DNA from 3 places in the Paenisporosarcina sp. P5_A11 genome. Region 2 is predicted to be linked to each of the others. Evidence: riboswitches for the same ligand, from Rfam matches in the RefSeq annotation. Region 2 holds a riboswitch; each other region holds the start of a gene.
The links. A riboswitch is a leader RNA that binds a small molecule or an ion and turns the genes downstream of it on or off. The one in region 2 is predicted to bind cobalamin.
Positions count from the first base shown of each region.

Region 1: it holds a riboswitch for cobalamin, as region 2 does, so the genes downstream of both, AC1DOS_RS15090 (S-layer homology domain-containing protein) here and AC1DOS_RS01545 (ribonucleoside-diphosphate reductase subunit alpha) in region 2, are expected to answer to the same signal.
Region 3: it holds a riboswitch for cobalamin, as region 2 does, so the genes downstream of both, AC1DOS_RS04095 (ABC transporter substrate-binding protein) here and AC1DOS_RS01545 (ribonucleoside-diphosphate reductase subunit alpha) in region 2, are expected to answer to the same signal.

Region 1 covers NZ_JBFUKT010000136.1:190-4,904, reverse strand. The annotation lists gene AC1DOS_RS15090 (S-layer homology domain-containing protein) at 1-3,176, opposite strand, end outside; cobalamin riboswitch at 3,363-3,552, opposite strand; gene AC1DOS_RS15085 (spore germination protein) at 3,681-3,992, opposite strand; gene AC1DOS_RS15080 (cysteine-rich CWC family protein) at 4,005-4,217, opposite strand; gene AC1DOS_RS15075 (hypothetical protein) at 4,473-4,634, opposite strand.
Region 2 covers NZ_JBFUKT010000002.1:119,988-124,702, reverse strand. The annotation lists gene AC1DOS_RS01545 (ribonucleoside-diphosphate reductase subunit alpha) at 1-1,892, opposite strand, end outside; cobalamin riboswitch at 2,074-2,252, opposite strand; gene AC1DOS_RS01540 (hypothetical protein) at 2,363-2,815, opposite strand; gene AC1DOS_RS01535 (aminoglycoside adenylyltransferase domain-containing protein) at 2,799-3,578, opposite strand; gene AC1DOS_RS01530 (undecaprenyl-diphosphate phosphatase) at 4,100-4,715, opposite strand, start outside.
Region 3 covers NZ_JBFUKT010000011.1:12,909-17,623, reverse strand. The annotation lists gene AC1DOS_RS04105 (adenosylcobinamide amidohydrolase) at 1-930, opposite strand, end outside; gene AC1DOS_RS04100 (FecCD family ABC transporter permease) at 933-1,928, opposite strand; gene AC1DOS_RS04095 (ABC transporter substrate-binding protein) at 1,921-2,889, opposite strand; cobalamin riboswitch at 3,042-3,234, opposite strand; gene argS (arginine--tRNA ligase) at 3,804-4,715, opposite strand, start outside.

The DNA of each region.
Region 1 (4,715 bases), on a different contig from region 2:
TCTAGGTTTGGCTTGAACGTCCCATCCAAGAAGCCAGATATGACACCTTTTTCAGCAAGCTCCTGAATTTCTTTTTCACCAAAAGATCCTTTCTTGACATCTGGGAATGAAGGATACGGGTCCGAGGCCTTTACGTCTCCCATATCATACAGGCCAGTTTTGCCGGTTTTGAGACGGTCATAGGCAACCAAAGCCATCATCCCTTGCTGGGTGGCCATGTAGTTGCTTTCCGCGCCCTTCGTATGGGAAATTCCCCCATCCGTATTGACAAAGGTTTGAAGTGCTGAAAGCAAATCGCCTTTCTCTTTCTTGAAGCGATTGTCTTCCAAGTCAATCCCAAGACTTGACAGCGCAATGATTACTTGCGAAACGCTTTCGCTGTTGACTGATCCTGCCGACTGGAATCCACCTTCAGCCAGTTGTTGCTTGGACAGCCAATCCAATCCTTTATTCGTTGCATTCTTCGCTTCTTTCGTTTGCTGGTATTTCGCTAGAGCCTGCAGCGCCATGGCAGTCATGTCGATATCACTTGCAGCTCCATCCGCCAGCGGGAAGCCACCATCGCCGTTCTGTTCCGCAAGCAGCCAGTCCACCAGCTTTGCTTTCGTCCATACCGCATTCGCAGGAACTTCGTAATTTTTTGAGTCCAAGGCAAGCAATGCGAAAATGACACCGTTTGTCCCTTGCATCGTCATGCGTTCATTGTTGTAGATTTTTTCAATGAAGTCATATCCCGCGATATTTCTCGGATTTTTCCCGATCGAGGTAATGGCCAACGCCATCCGCTCATAGTCGGTGACTTTCCTGAAATCTCCTTTTTTCGCCTTTACATAGCTCTCGAACGCAGCGTAGTAAGAAGCTGGAATTTTTTGAGCAGCCCTCGCCAAACCAATTACATCCCAATCGATGAAATGATCATAATTAGTGAAATCACGGGTTTTTTCAATCCATTTTGCTGCATCGGCAATTGATTTTTGTATCTCGATCTGGTTGTTTCCATTGCCGTTTCCGGGACTGCTGCCCCCTCCGTTATCCGGGATATCTCCTTGTCCTAGATCATGCCCAAGATCCTTCGTATATTGCCACCGGAGAACATCTCCGTCTTTCAACACATAGTTCCCTGCACTGTATTCCGGGAAGGTTCCGTTGACCGAATACATCCACCCACTTTGCGAACCATGGTCAAACTCCCCAAGATTTTCTATCGCCTGAACGTAAAGCCCGGCCCCGGATCCAATATAATCAATGGAGACCCCTTTTTGATCGGCCACTCTTTTCAATAATGTGAACGCAGTATCACCATTTTGCAGCACCACTTCCATAGGCACAATGATATCTCCGAGACCGATCGTACGCTTCTCGACGGACAGTGTGACCGTTTTGTCCGATGGGATGGCACCGCTGTCGGGGTCTTCCTCAATGATGATCTTTTTTGCTTGGCGCAGGAGCCTTGGATAACTGCCGTCAATGTCTTTCGTGACCTTCAGCTCATACGTCCCGACCCTTGCTTTTTCACCAGGAATGCGGGCGACTCCGTTGCCATCCGTTCTGTATGTCTTCCCATCGAAGTGGATGGCCGCGTCATTGATCTTCGCTACTTCGTTCTCTTTTTCCAGTTCCCAGGAACTGTTGTACACATTGTATTCTGCCGTAACCGTCACTTCAATTTCATCGCCTTCAAGTAATTTTGGCGCGATTGAAATGGTTGGGCGGAGGGTTAATTCCTCCACTTCATCGGCTATATCGATATCTTGGTAAATGTCCCCGACGTTGCCGTAAAACCAGACGATTTCATCTCCATCTTCAATCGGGTACTCTCCGACAGACACACCCGGATAGTCATCATTCACTATATACTGCCAGCCATCCCAGGCCCCGAACGTCGCTTGTTCCTCTGGCCCTATTTTGGCAATATAGGAACTCGATCCTTCAAACGGGATGCTTGCTTCGGCAAGCGCCTGCTCCGTCGCATCGAAAGCATTGGCGGCTTCCATGAATGTCTCCACTTGGACATCTTCATTCATGAGTAGCGTATCGTTGATTCCTTCCACTCTTACCGAGACATTCGTTTGCTTGTCCAGTTCTTGCTCCTTGTAGTCTTTCAGCCGCACGAAAGTCGACTTTCCTGCAACGGCATCAGAGATGGCAAGCAATCCTTGCTCCGTTGCCATTTGCCAGGAGCCCAAAGTGTTCTCCTGCCATTTAAATCTCCCATCAGCCATTTGATAGCGGTCCACAAATCGTTCTATCAGGTTGACCGATCCAAGTTGTGTCGTTTCCATGGTCCATTTTTCCGAGAAGAGGTCCTCGCCTACCGCGGCCAAGCCATTGATGATAGGTGCGACGCTATTTGAGTTTTCCCCGAACATCTGCCCCATGACTTCGCCCGTGTCTTTGTTCCGGTTGTCAAGTATCCCTTGGACGGCTTTATCCACCGCCGCCTTTACATCCGACCGGTCCAAATGTGGGGCTAGGGCGATCAGTATCCACCCTGTCACATCGGAATCGCCAAAGTATCCTGTCGTGGGATTTTGCTTACTCAATATATATTGGATATGTTTATCCTGGTCATACTCCGCTTCCATCAGATCAAGCGCGACCATTGCCCAAGGCTCTCCCCAAATGGTAAAGAAAGATCCGTTTTCTTTCTGCTTCGCAACTAAATCATGCACAATGTCTCGCGTCCCGAATTTATATGGGTTTTTGCCCAAAACGATGGAACCGATAACAATTCCTGCATCTTCGTTCGAGGTAGCAGTCACCTTTTCCTTGCCGACGGTCCAATAGGACGCTGGATTCCATGGGGAAGCATTTTCTTTCCATGGAACATCGTTTTCCAAGTCCGTCCCTGCGCCCCATAAAGCGGACATCAGCCAATAATTGCTGTGTGAAGTCCCTTTGGAATAGTCCGGAGGGTTTTGTATGTAGTAGTTTTTCGTTCTCTCGATTGCTTGTTCCACTTTTGATCTTATCTCGTCACTTCGGTCGGTTTGTGCCGACTGCGCTTGTGCATTAATTTGCCCTTCGGCAAGCTGGCCGCTCGTCTCCTGAGGTAGCGAAGCATTTCCGCCTTCCCATATGGCTCCTGCCTGGATCGGTGAAATCAAGGACCCGAGCATGAGCAATGCCAATAATGCAGGAAGAAGGCGTCGCAATTTCTGTGTGTAGTTAGTCAAGTGATGATTCTCCATTTCTCATAGAATTTTTGATTAACGTGTTGTTGCGGTTCCGTGAAATCCTCCCCTTTTCGAAATCAAACAAAAAAAGCGCTTACCCCCGGGAAGACAGGTAAGAGCCTTTGTATTCTCACAAATTCAAAAAGAAATTCAATGATCCACAATGCAACCTTTTCCCGGAAGGTATTCTACATCTATATTTAGGCAAGTCTCCTGACTTATGAGGTTGGAACGTTTCTTCCGCCTTCCCAGTTTTTCAACTAGTGGCTCATGGAAGTCACTCCCTCAATTACAGTGGCCGGACCGTCCAGGATTTTAACCTGGTTCCTTTTTAATCTTTACACGCAAGCAAAGAACCTAAATATATAACTATTCAATTATTAAATCGCTTTCATTATAGTTTAATGGAAATAGAATTGCAATAATAGAATTGGTAAAGTTTGCCTACAAAAAATGGGTGATTAGTGGGGGCTATCGTCCCTATGATTAAAAAGTCTCCAGAACTCACCATCGTCTTCTGAAGTGTCTGGGAATGATTCCAATATATAACTTTTCGATAAAAAGACCTGGAAACCGTCCAAAACTAACATAATAATCATCCGGTGCTTGAAATAATTCAGCGAATAGAGTTGCGGAAATAATTGCTTGTGGAGTCCCGTCTACCATTACAATTACACGACCTTCAAAAAGGGCTGAGGCTGCTGTATCAGGACGTTCCGAAGATAATGTTAAGGGGAAAATCGACTTCGGCTTACCTTCCACGATTTCTTCAACAATTCTTGCTTTCAAAATATATTTAACATCCAATTTCTCAATTCTTCGTATTGTTCACAACATATTTTTCTTTATTTTCAATTCGTCTCTATATTTATTTACACATTTTTTACATATACAATTCTTCCTTATACTCTCTGTAGGAACTAACTCAAAGATTCCATTAGGAAAAACGCCTTCTGTATCACACCAGCAGTTACCATGTTCTACTCTTCCTGTCATACATTTGTTTTCCTCTCCACATATAGGACAATATTTATTAGCCAATTATTACCCCTCCTTAATCTTTCACAATATGAATCAAATTCGACATAAAAGAGAGATGAATCCTCACCTTTTTGTTCAACTAACCTAAACACTGATGTATCAACGGTTTGCACTACTTTGTGATAAACCCTGTACCATAGTACAGGGTAAAGGATGTTTTGAAATATTTTATTGAACTAAACTGCCCTGTTAGTTGAAGAAGAAATTATTATTTATAGAAGAGCATATTCTGTGGCTTACGCAGCAAGGCTCTTATTAATTTTCTTTCTTGCCTCTGACAATAAAACCAGCAATAAAAAAACAGCCAATTCCTATAACTATTTTAATTATTAGACCTACATTTCCCATATCATCAATGGTTAATGAAAATAAAAAAGCTCCAAGCAAAATAAATAGAATAGCAAAAAACCATCTCAAATTATTTAACCCTCCTTAGTTTTCTTTTTATTAAGGATATGGATAGTTTGTTCAAATCTTGCTAAATGACAATTCCCCCGG
Region 2 (4,715 bases):
GTGCTTCCTGCTAAAATCGAAGTAGATGAATTCGGTGCAACGGCCATTAAGTAGCCATTTCGCATCCCATTCATCGCTACTTCAAAGCGAAGTTCACGCCATTTTTTTGATATGTAAGCCCGAGATTCGAAGTACTCACCATTTTGGAAACCTGAACCCTTAAATAATGGATACGGTCCTTTTTCCCTTGATAAATTCATCGATGCTTCGATGGTTAAATACGCTATTTCTTCGTATAATTCATCCGCAAACTCTACGGCTTCATCTGATTCCCAGCGGATAGATTTTAATGCTAATAAGTGATGCCAACCAAATGTGCCAAGACCGATTCCCCGGTATCTCGCGTTTGTCCGTTCAGCTTGCGGGACAGGAATCATATTCAAATCAATGACATTGTCGAGCATGCGAACTTGCACGGCGATCAGACGCTTTAAGACGCCAGCTGGCACTGCTTTCCCTAAGTTGATTGAAGACAAATTACAGACGACAAAATCACCAGGTTTACGACGTGTCACAATGACATCATCTTCAATCGTAATCGATTCAAATTCCGTAGCACTCATGTTTTGAAAAATTTCTGTACATAAGTTACTGCTATAAATCATGCCTTCATGTTTATTTGTATTCATTCGATTCACTTCGTCACGGTAAAACATAAACGGTACACCCGTTTCAAGTTGACTGCGCATGATTCGTTTCATGATATCGATTGCCGGGACAACTTCTCTAGATAAACGATTGTCATCAACACAAGCTTGATATTTATCACGGAACGATCCCTTCCCCCGCTTTTCATCGTAGGAATCTTCGAGAGAATAACCCATCACGGTGCGGACTTCATGTGGATCAAATAGGGTCCATTCCTCTCGAGCTTGTACTTTCTCCATAAAAATATCTGGCAAGCTTACACCTGTAAAAATATCATGAGCACGCATTCTCTCATCCCCGTTATTTAATTTCAAATCCAAGAACGGTAAAATATCCTTGTGCCAAACATCTAAATAAACGGCAATCGCTCCTTGTCTCTGACCGAGTTGATCCACGCTAACAGCTGTATTGTTCAATTGTTTAATCCAAGGCATGACACCACTTGAAGCACCTTTAAATCCACGAATTGAGGAACCACGACTACGCACTTTCCCCATGTAAATACCAATACCACCGCCATATTTTGATAATGTCGCAACATCCGTGTTGGAGTCATAAATTCCTTGCAAACTATCATCTACCGTATCAATAAAACAGCTTGATAACTGACCATGCGGCTTGCCTGCATTAGAAAGTGTTGGTGTTGCCACCGTCATATATAAATGACTCATCGCCCAATATGCTTCTTTCACTTTTTCTAAGCGATTCATTGATTCATTTTGCATTAATGTCATGGCGATGATGAGCCAGCGTTCTTGAGGAAGCTCAGCTGACATTTTATCAAAATCTCTTGCCACGTAGCGGTCCATTAACGTTTTTAAGCCGATATATGTAAAAAGCGAGTCACGCTCTGGTTCAAGTATTTCACCTAATGTTGTGATTTCTTCTTTTGTATAAGCTTGAAGAAGTCGAGCATCATATAGCCCTTTGTCTGTTAAACGAGTGAGATGTTTATAGAAATCTGCATAAACTTCATCAACTGAACAGCTTCGTAAAATGGCCATTTCGCTGTAAACTTGTACTAAATAAATACGTGCTGCTACGAATGTCCAAAATGGCTCCTCCTCGTCCAAATGGCTGAGAGATTCTAACACCATTGCTTGTGACCACTGCGCACCCGTGGCATCAGGATTTTTCTTCATCCACTTGTCCTGTGCACGCAATAATGGTGCTAACTGCTCTCTTGTAAACAATGTATATAACTGATCAATGTTATTTTCTTTTTTTGATAATACCTTTTGCATATGGTATTTTCCCCTTCCTAAAGCCCAATTTTATAAACACAAAAAAACGATGAATCAGCCTTTTCGGCTGAGCCATCGCTCATGATATTAGAATGGAAAGGAGTTAAAGTGGTTAGCGAGAAAAATGAAATACCGCCCGCTACTGATAGCTCGCTTCCACTCCTCAACCCCCGAAGAAAGTGATGCTTAAGAAAAAATGGCAGGTCTCCTGGCTCGTGCATCAGCCTTCCATACGCCTTCCCGTGTCGTTACACAGTGGACTTTGTACAGTCGTTCGCACTTACAGTTGCGGGGACAGCTTCGGTATTTCACCGAATTCCCTATTAAACCATTGCTGGTACCATTTTCTCGTTTACATACTATATATTGTGTTTTATTCAAATATAAATCTAATATATTGTGTTTTATTCAAATATAAATCTAACATATTGTGTTTTCTCATTCAATAGACGAATAGCCTTTGAATTCCCTTAACCCTTATCAACACTCACTAATTCACTTGAAAAATATTTTTTGTCTTGTTCTTTTGAGATCTTTTCCGCTGCTGTTTGTCCTCGTTCGATCCAAGTGTCCATAGACTCCGTGTTTCCTCGGCATTTTTCTGCACGAGCCACTAATTCATAAGCGAAAACTAAATCAAAATCTCCAAATCCTTCAGCTTCACATAGTTCAACGCCTGTAATGCCGTAAAAGTAAGCTGCATCCCCTTGACCGAGAATGGCATGCACACGAGAGACTTGCCAATATCCTCTAGCTAAATTGAGTCTTGTACCAACTTGGCGCCAATGATAAAGTGACGCGTATGCCTTCTCAAGCATTTGTGAAACTTCATCTCCGGTACGATCTTTTTTCTCGATTAAATCCCATGTTTCATTAAACAACTGCATGGCTATAGAGTGAGTAATACTAATTGTCTCTTGCATTTTTTACTTCTTCTTTTCTCAATTGTTTGCATTCGCTCAACATCCACGTGGCATAGTGGACGATTTCATTACTACCTATGTAAATATCTTTCGCTGAACCGTTATATACAGCCAAACACTGTTCCACGATTGTTTTAAAATCCTCAGGTAGATTTCTTATTCCCCATTCTCCACCTTCTTTTTTCGATGCAACCTTTCCTTCTTTAAGGAAATACAAAACTCTACAAAGGTTAAGCGTAAAATAGACAGGGGTTTTAATTATGAGTTTTGGGGCGTCCTCAATATCATTAAAAATCGATTCAATATAATACCGCCGAGCTATCGGGGTAAAAACATTTTTTATCTCTCCACCACTTAAAGTCACACCTCGATGATACGTTACAACCATATGTCCAGCTAAATCCGGGTCATAAAATCCTTCACCACCGCAAACATAATTTTCATCTATTAAATAGTTAGGATGAAAATAATGCAGCTCAAAGGGTGTAGGATAAACAAAATCTTTTACATTCCTCTCTAACACGATACTCATTTCCAATTGATTCCGATTTCCTTGTGTTAAACTCAACAACCTTTTAATGATGATTTTTTTCGTATCGTTAGTCATTTCTGTTGAACAAATAACCAACATATCAACATCACTTGTCACTGGATTAAAACACCCCATTGCTAAGGAACCATGTAAATAAACACCAACCAAATCATCATGTAATTCATCCACAAAGACCGTCGTAATATCATTCACATATGATTGTATATCCACTTACTCACCTTCTTTATCATCCTATTCGACAGTGAAAAGCTACCTTCCTGCTACCACATTTACTTCTATGAGCGGTTTTGTGTCGACTATGAGCGGTTCTTTGTCGTCTATCCGCGGTTTCTTTGATTTGCCTTTTCTATGACCGTTTTTGTGTCAACTACGCGAGGATTCTTGTCGTCTATGATCGCTTTCGTGTCGACTATGAGCGGTTCTTTGTCGTCTGTGAGCGTTTTCTTTGATTTGCCACTTCTATGAGTGGTTTTGTGTCGACTACGCGCGGATTCTTGTCGACTATGAGCGGTTCTTTGTCGTCTATGAGCGTTTTCTTTGATTTGCCATTTCTATGAGCGGTTTTGTGTCGACTACACGCGGATTTTTGTCGTCTATGATCGCTTTCTTGTCGACTATGAGCGGTTCTTTGTCGACTATCCGCGATTTGCCCTATTCTATTCGCGAAACATAGAAAACTACATTTTTCCCACACAAAAAGCGGCCTCAATTTGAGACCGCCTTCGAATCACTTAGAAATAAATTATAACCGCTAGCACAGCAGCTAATACCAAACGATAAATCGCAAATGGCGTTAACTTCAAATGTTCAACTAACTTCAAGAAGAACTTAATAGAAATGAGTGCGAAAACAAAAGCACTTATGAAACCAACTACATAAAACGATAGATCATCAGGCCTAATGTCTCCCCAGTTCTTTAATAATGACAAGAAACTAGCTCCGAACATAATTGGCACGGCCATAATAAACGTAAAATCTGCAGCCGTACGATGACTCATGCCGAACAATACACCACCCGAAATGGTCGCCCCTGAACGAGAAAAACCTGGCCATAACGAGAAACATTGTACAAGCCCTACAGTGAAAGCTTGCTTATATGTAATTTGATCCAACGTTTGCGTTTTCGGTACTTTCGGTCCAAATTTATCGGCTGCAAGCATTAAGAAGGCTCCGATAACTAAGCCAATTAATACCGTTTTAACAGAGAATAAATTCTCATCGATAAAATCTTCAAACAATAAACCTAGCACACCCGCTGGAATTAAACCCACGATAACATGTGATAGTTTCAACTGGGATCCTGGCGTTACGTCTTTAATTTTATAAAGTCCAACAAGACTAAATAAT
Region 3 (4,715 bases), on a different contig from region 2:
ATGACGATTAACAAACGTGCGGAACCAACCAAACCCCGCATTTACAACAGCTGATGAAACTGTTTTTAATGGGACGTTTGCTTGCATGACCACATACTCATTTGACACTGCAAAATTGTCTTTCTTAATGATGTGCTCCACCTGCACCTCACTCAAATTAGGCAATAATGTGATTTGTGGTTTCGGTTGTTCTGGATGTGGGTGGCTTCTTACCCGAGCTTTGTAGACACTTTCTAGCTGTTTTTGTTTTAGCGCCGCATGCGGTTCACCAATTATTTTCACTTCTCCATCTTCCATTAATAACAACCGGTCGCAATACAAGGAAGCTAAATTTATGTCATGAAATACTGAGATGATTGTTAATCCATTCTTAGTGGCTTGCATTCTAATCGTGTCCAACAATTGTTGTTGATGTGCAATGTCTAAATGGTTTGTTGGCTCATCCAGTAATAACACTTTTGCTTGCTGTGCAAGTGCTTGGGCCACAAAAACACGTTGTTGTTCTCCTCCAGAAAGCTGATCGAGATAGACATGCTCATACATTTTTACGTCGGTTAGCTGCATTGCATCTTGAATTGCTTGCTCATCTTTCTCAGACCATGATGAAAAGAATCCACTTTGATGAGGGTATCTCCCAAGAGAAATCGTGTCCCGCACTGTATATGAAAAAGCATGTGCGTGTAATTGAGGTAGCACAGCCATATGCTTAGCGAGTTCTTTTGTAGTATATGTTTCGATTGGTTTGCTACCTAATTTGACCGTACCTGCTTTCAAAGGAAGTACACCACTAATGATTTTCAGCAAGGTCGACTTGCCACTCCCATTTGGACCTAATATCCCAAGAACTTCCCCTTTAACAACATGAAAAGACACGTCTTTTACAACAGGTGCGTCGTGATAACCACCTGTTAATCCTTCGACTTTTAGCATGATTACGCACCCACCTTTCTTCGTTGTTTCCAAAAAATTAACGCAAACACTGGTGCACCAATGAAGGCTGTAATTACGCCTATTGGCAGCTCAGACGGTGAAATAATTATTCGTGACACTAAGTCACAAATAATGAGTAATGAAGCACCATTTATAAATGATAAGGGTAATACATGACGATGATCCGATCCCCACAACATACGTGTCATATGTGGCACGACGAGACCCACAAAGCCAATGGTTCCAGAAACCGATACCGCAGCACCAGTTAAAATCGAACCTCCTGTTAAAATCATCATTTTACGTCGTTTCACATTTACACCTAAATGCATGGCACGTTCCTCGCCAAAAACTAATGCATTTAGCTCGCGTCGATTTAGCCATAATAGTAAAAAACCGATCGTCATAAACGGTAATGCCATTGTGACATAGGGCCAACCTCGCATTGACACACTACCAAGCAACCAGCCAATAATTTGACGGAGCTCTTCACCTGAAAGTGAAATCATAAGAGAGATGACAGATCCCAAAAATGAACTAAATATTATTCCTGTGAGAATGATCGTTTCCATCTTCATCGCGCGGTCTATGAGCTTGGCAAAACTCATAACAGTAACCATGGTTAAAAAAGCGCCGAGCATACTGAAGACTGGCAATGTGAACAAGCCTAGAAAGGGTACAGAAATTCCGAAAAAGAGTGTCACCACGGCACCAACTGAGGCACCGGACGACACTCCTAACGTATATGGATCAGCTAATGGATTTTTCAACAATCCTTGGAAAGCCGCTCCCGCTATAGCAAGTGAAGCGCCAACTAAACCAGCTAGCACAACACGAGGCATGCGAATATTCCAAAGGATGTTTGACGCAGCTTCATCCAAGTCCGGATTCCATAACACTTGCACCGGAATCGATACTGATCCAACCGTTACCCCAACCAACACTGCAGCAATCAGTACGAAGAAAGAAGCTACATATGCAAACCAGGTTTTACTCACTGAAGACCTCAGGATGAATTGCTTTTGCCAATTCTAATAAACCTTCAGTTAAACGAGGACCTTGACGGCTTGTCGTATCAGCATCCACATCTATTACTGCTTTGTTTTTAACAGCTGTAACTGTGCCAAATCCTTCACGAGTTAAAACTTGCTCCGCTGCATTTGGTACATAATTACCGTAAGTTGTTAATATTACATCCGGATTACGTTTAACAATTTCTTCAGGGTCCATCATAATCCAACCTTCTTGATCTGATGCTATATTTTCCGCATTCAAAATCTCGATCATTTCATTCATAAACGTGTTATTACCTGCTGTATAAATTTCTGGAGCTGGAGATACTTCCGTAAATACTTTTTTCTTCTCTTTAATGGTTGAAGCCTTTTCTTGAATTGTTGCTACTTCATCCTTCATTGTTTGTACCATTTCTTCCGCTTCTTTATTCATATCTGTCGCTTGTCCAATAGTCGCCATCGTGTCATACACTTCATCAAAGCTAACTGCAGATTTCACAACATACACGTTTAACCCTGCATCACGCATTTGTTTAATTCCAGCGTCACCTACTCCAAGACCTGATTCATGTGCAAGTACTAAATCTGGATTTAAAGAAATAATTTTTTCTACATTAAATTCTTGTCCACCAATTTTTTCTTTAGAAGCAACTTCTTCTGGGTAGTTATCGTAATCTGAAACTCCCACTATTTTTTCTTCTAAGCCAAGAGCATACAAAATTTCTGTATTGCTTGGAATCATTGAAACGATTGCTTTTGGTGCTTCTTCTAATGTGATTTCATTATCAGTGACATCCTTAATTGTTAGAGGAAATTGTGAAGCCTCTTGTCCAACTTCTGTTTCAGTTGTTTTGCTGTCTACAGTTTCCGCTTTTTCTTGCCCACATGCTGTTAATAAGATCGCTGCAAGCGCAGTTGCGAGCCATAATTGCCAAATCTTCTTCATCTTTGTATTCCTCCTCGATATGTTGTGTTCATTGATGTGTCTTAAGACACAAAAAAATCCTCCGCGAGTCGTCGGAAGATGGTTGGTTGAATATTTGCTTTTGCTAAAATGAGCACGAGCTGATTCACACCATTCCTATCCTCGTAGGGTTGCTGAGTGTTCGCACGTAGGCAGGTCTCCTGGCTTGTGATTAGTGGATTAGTGCGTCTTCCCAAAGCAATGTGTGTGCTTCAGTGACTTGATGCGCTTTCCTCTCACATACAGTGGCGGGACCGCGTCGGAGTTGAACCGACTTCCCTTTTAACTCTGCGATTGAAGCAGAGCACCTTCGTGTTGGGGCTATGTAATTCATTTTCATTATACATGAATTCCTTTAAGTGTCGAGAAGGTTTTTAGTAAACTCTAGCGGAACACTTTGTAGCATGACTATGTGTGATATGTTTTTGTCTTTCCTGTTGTAACTTGATATAGCGGATACTACTACGTTTATTTTATATTTGTAACACTTGGTCTATTATTACGTACTTTAACTGGCGGCACTTGGTTAAAACGAGTTCAAGAAATCGCACAAAAAAGTGCGTCTCCATTTATTATGGAAACGCACCTTGAATGAGGAATAATAGATCACTTATTATTTACTGTTTTTCGGATTCAGTTTACTGTGTCATGATAAGCCACACAAAAAACCCTTTCCATGTGAATAAAGATGAAGGCTACGTAGCCATACGTGTAGGCACTTCCTGGGTGCTTCCGCCTCTCTTCCTTATTCATTAGGAGGGTGTAGCACGTTGGCTTTCCAAAGCTCCCCGGAAACCTGAGTGATAAAGTTCAATTGCTTTTGCATTCTTATCATTATTCGGCAAACAAAAACAGCCATTTCACATCTAACTTGTGAAATGGCTGTTGTTAATTTTCTACATTTTTTCTGGAGCGCTTACGCCGATTAGACGAAGTGCATTTGCTATGGTTGTGCGGACTGCAGTGATGAGAGCAAGTCTTGCACGGGTCATATCTTCGTTCGAATCATCTAATACTTTTTCAGCATTGTAGAAGCTATGGAAAGTTGCTGCTAGTTCTTGAATGTATGTTGCCAGGCGGTGTGGAGAGCGAATTTTCGCTGCATCTGCCACGACTTGTGGGAAGTCGCCCACTTTCTTTAAGACATCGATTTCTTTTTCAGCTTGCAGCAAGTTTAGTTGATCCTCTGAAGCACTGAATCCTTGTTCTGCTGCAGAGCGCAAAATTGAGCTAATACGTGCATGTGCATATTGTGCGTAGAACACAGGGTTTTCGTTCGATTGTGAAACTGCCAAATCTAAATCGAAGTCCATATGTGAATCACCAGAACGCATGGCGAAGAAGTAACGAACAGCGTCTAAGCCAACCTCTTCTACAAGTTCACGCATGGTAACAGCTTTACCTGTACGTTTGCTCATTTTCATTTTTTCGCCGTCTTTGTACAATTGCACCATTTGTATAATGCTGACTTCAAGTGTATCGTTACCATTTCCAAGTGCTTGAATTGCGGCTTTCATACGCGGAATGTAACCGTGGTGATCAGCGCCCCAAATGTTGATTAACTTTTCAAAACCACGCGCAATTTTATCTTCATGATACGCAATATCAGGTGTTAAATAAGTAAATGAACCGTCATTTTTAATGAGTACACGGTCTTTGTCGTCACCAAATGTTGTTGAACGGAACCAAGTCGCGCCTTCTTCTTCAAAGACGTGACCATTTGCACGTAATTTATCTAGAGCCACTTCTATCTTGCCGTTTTCATATAAAGAAGTTTCTGAGTACCATTCGTCAAAATTAACACGAAA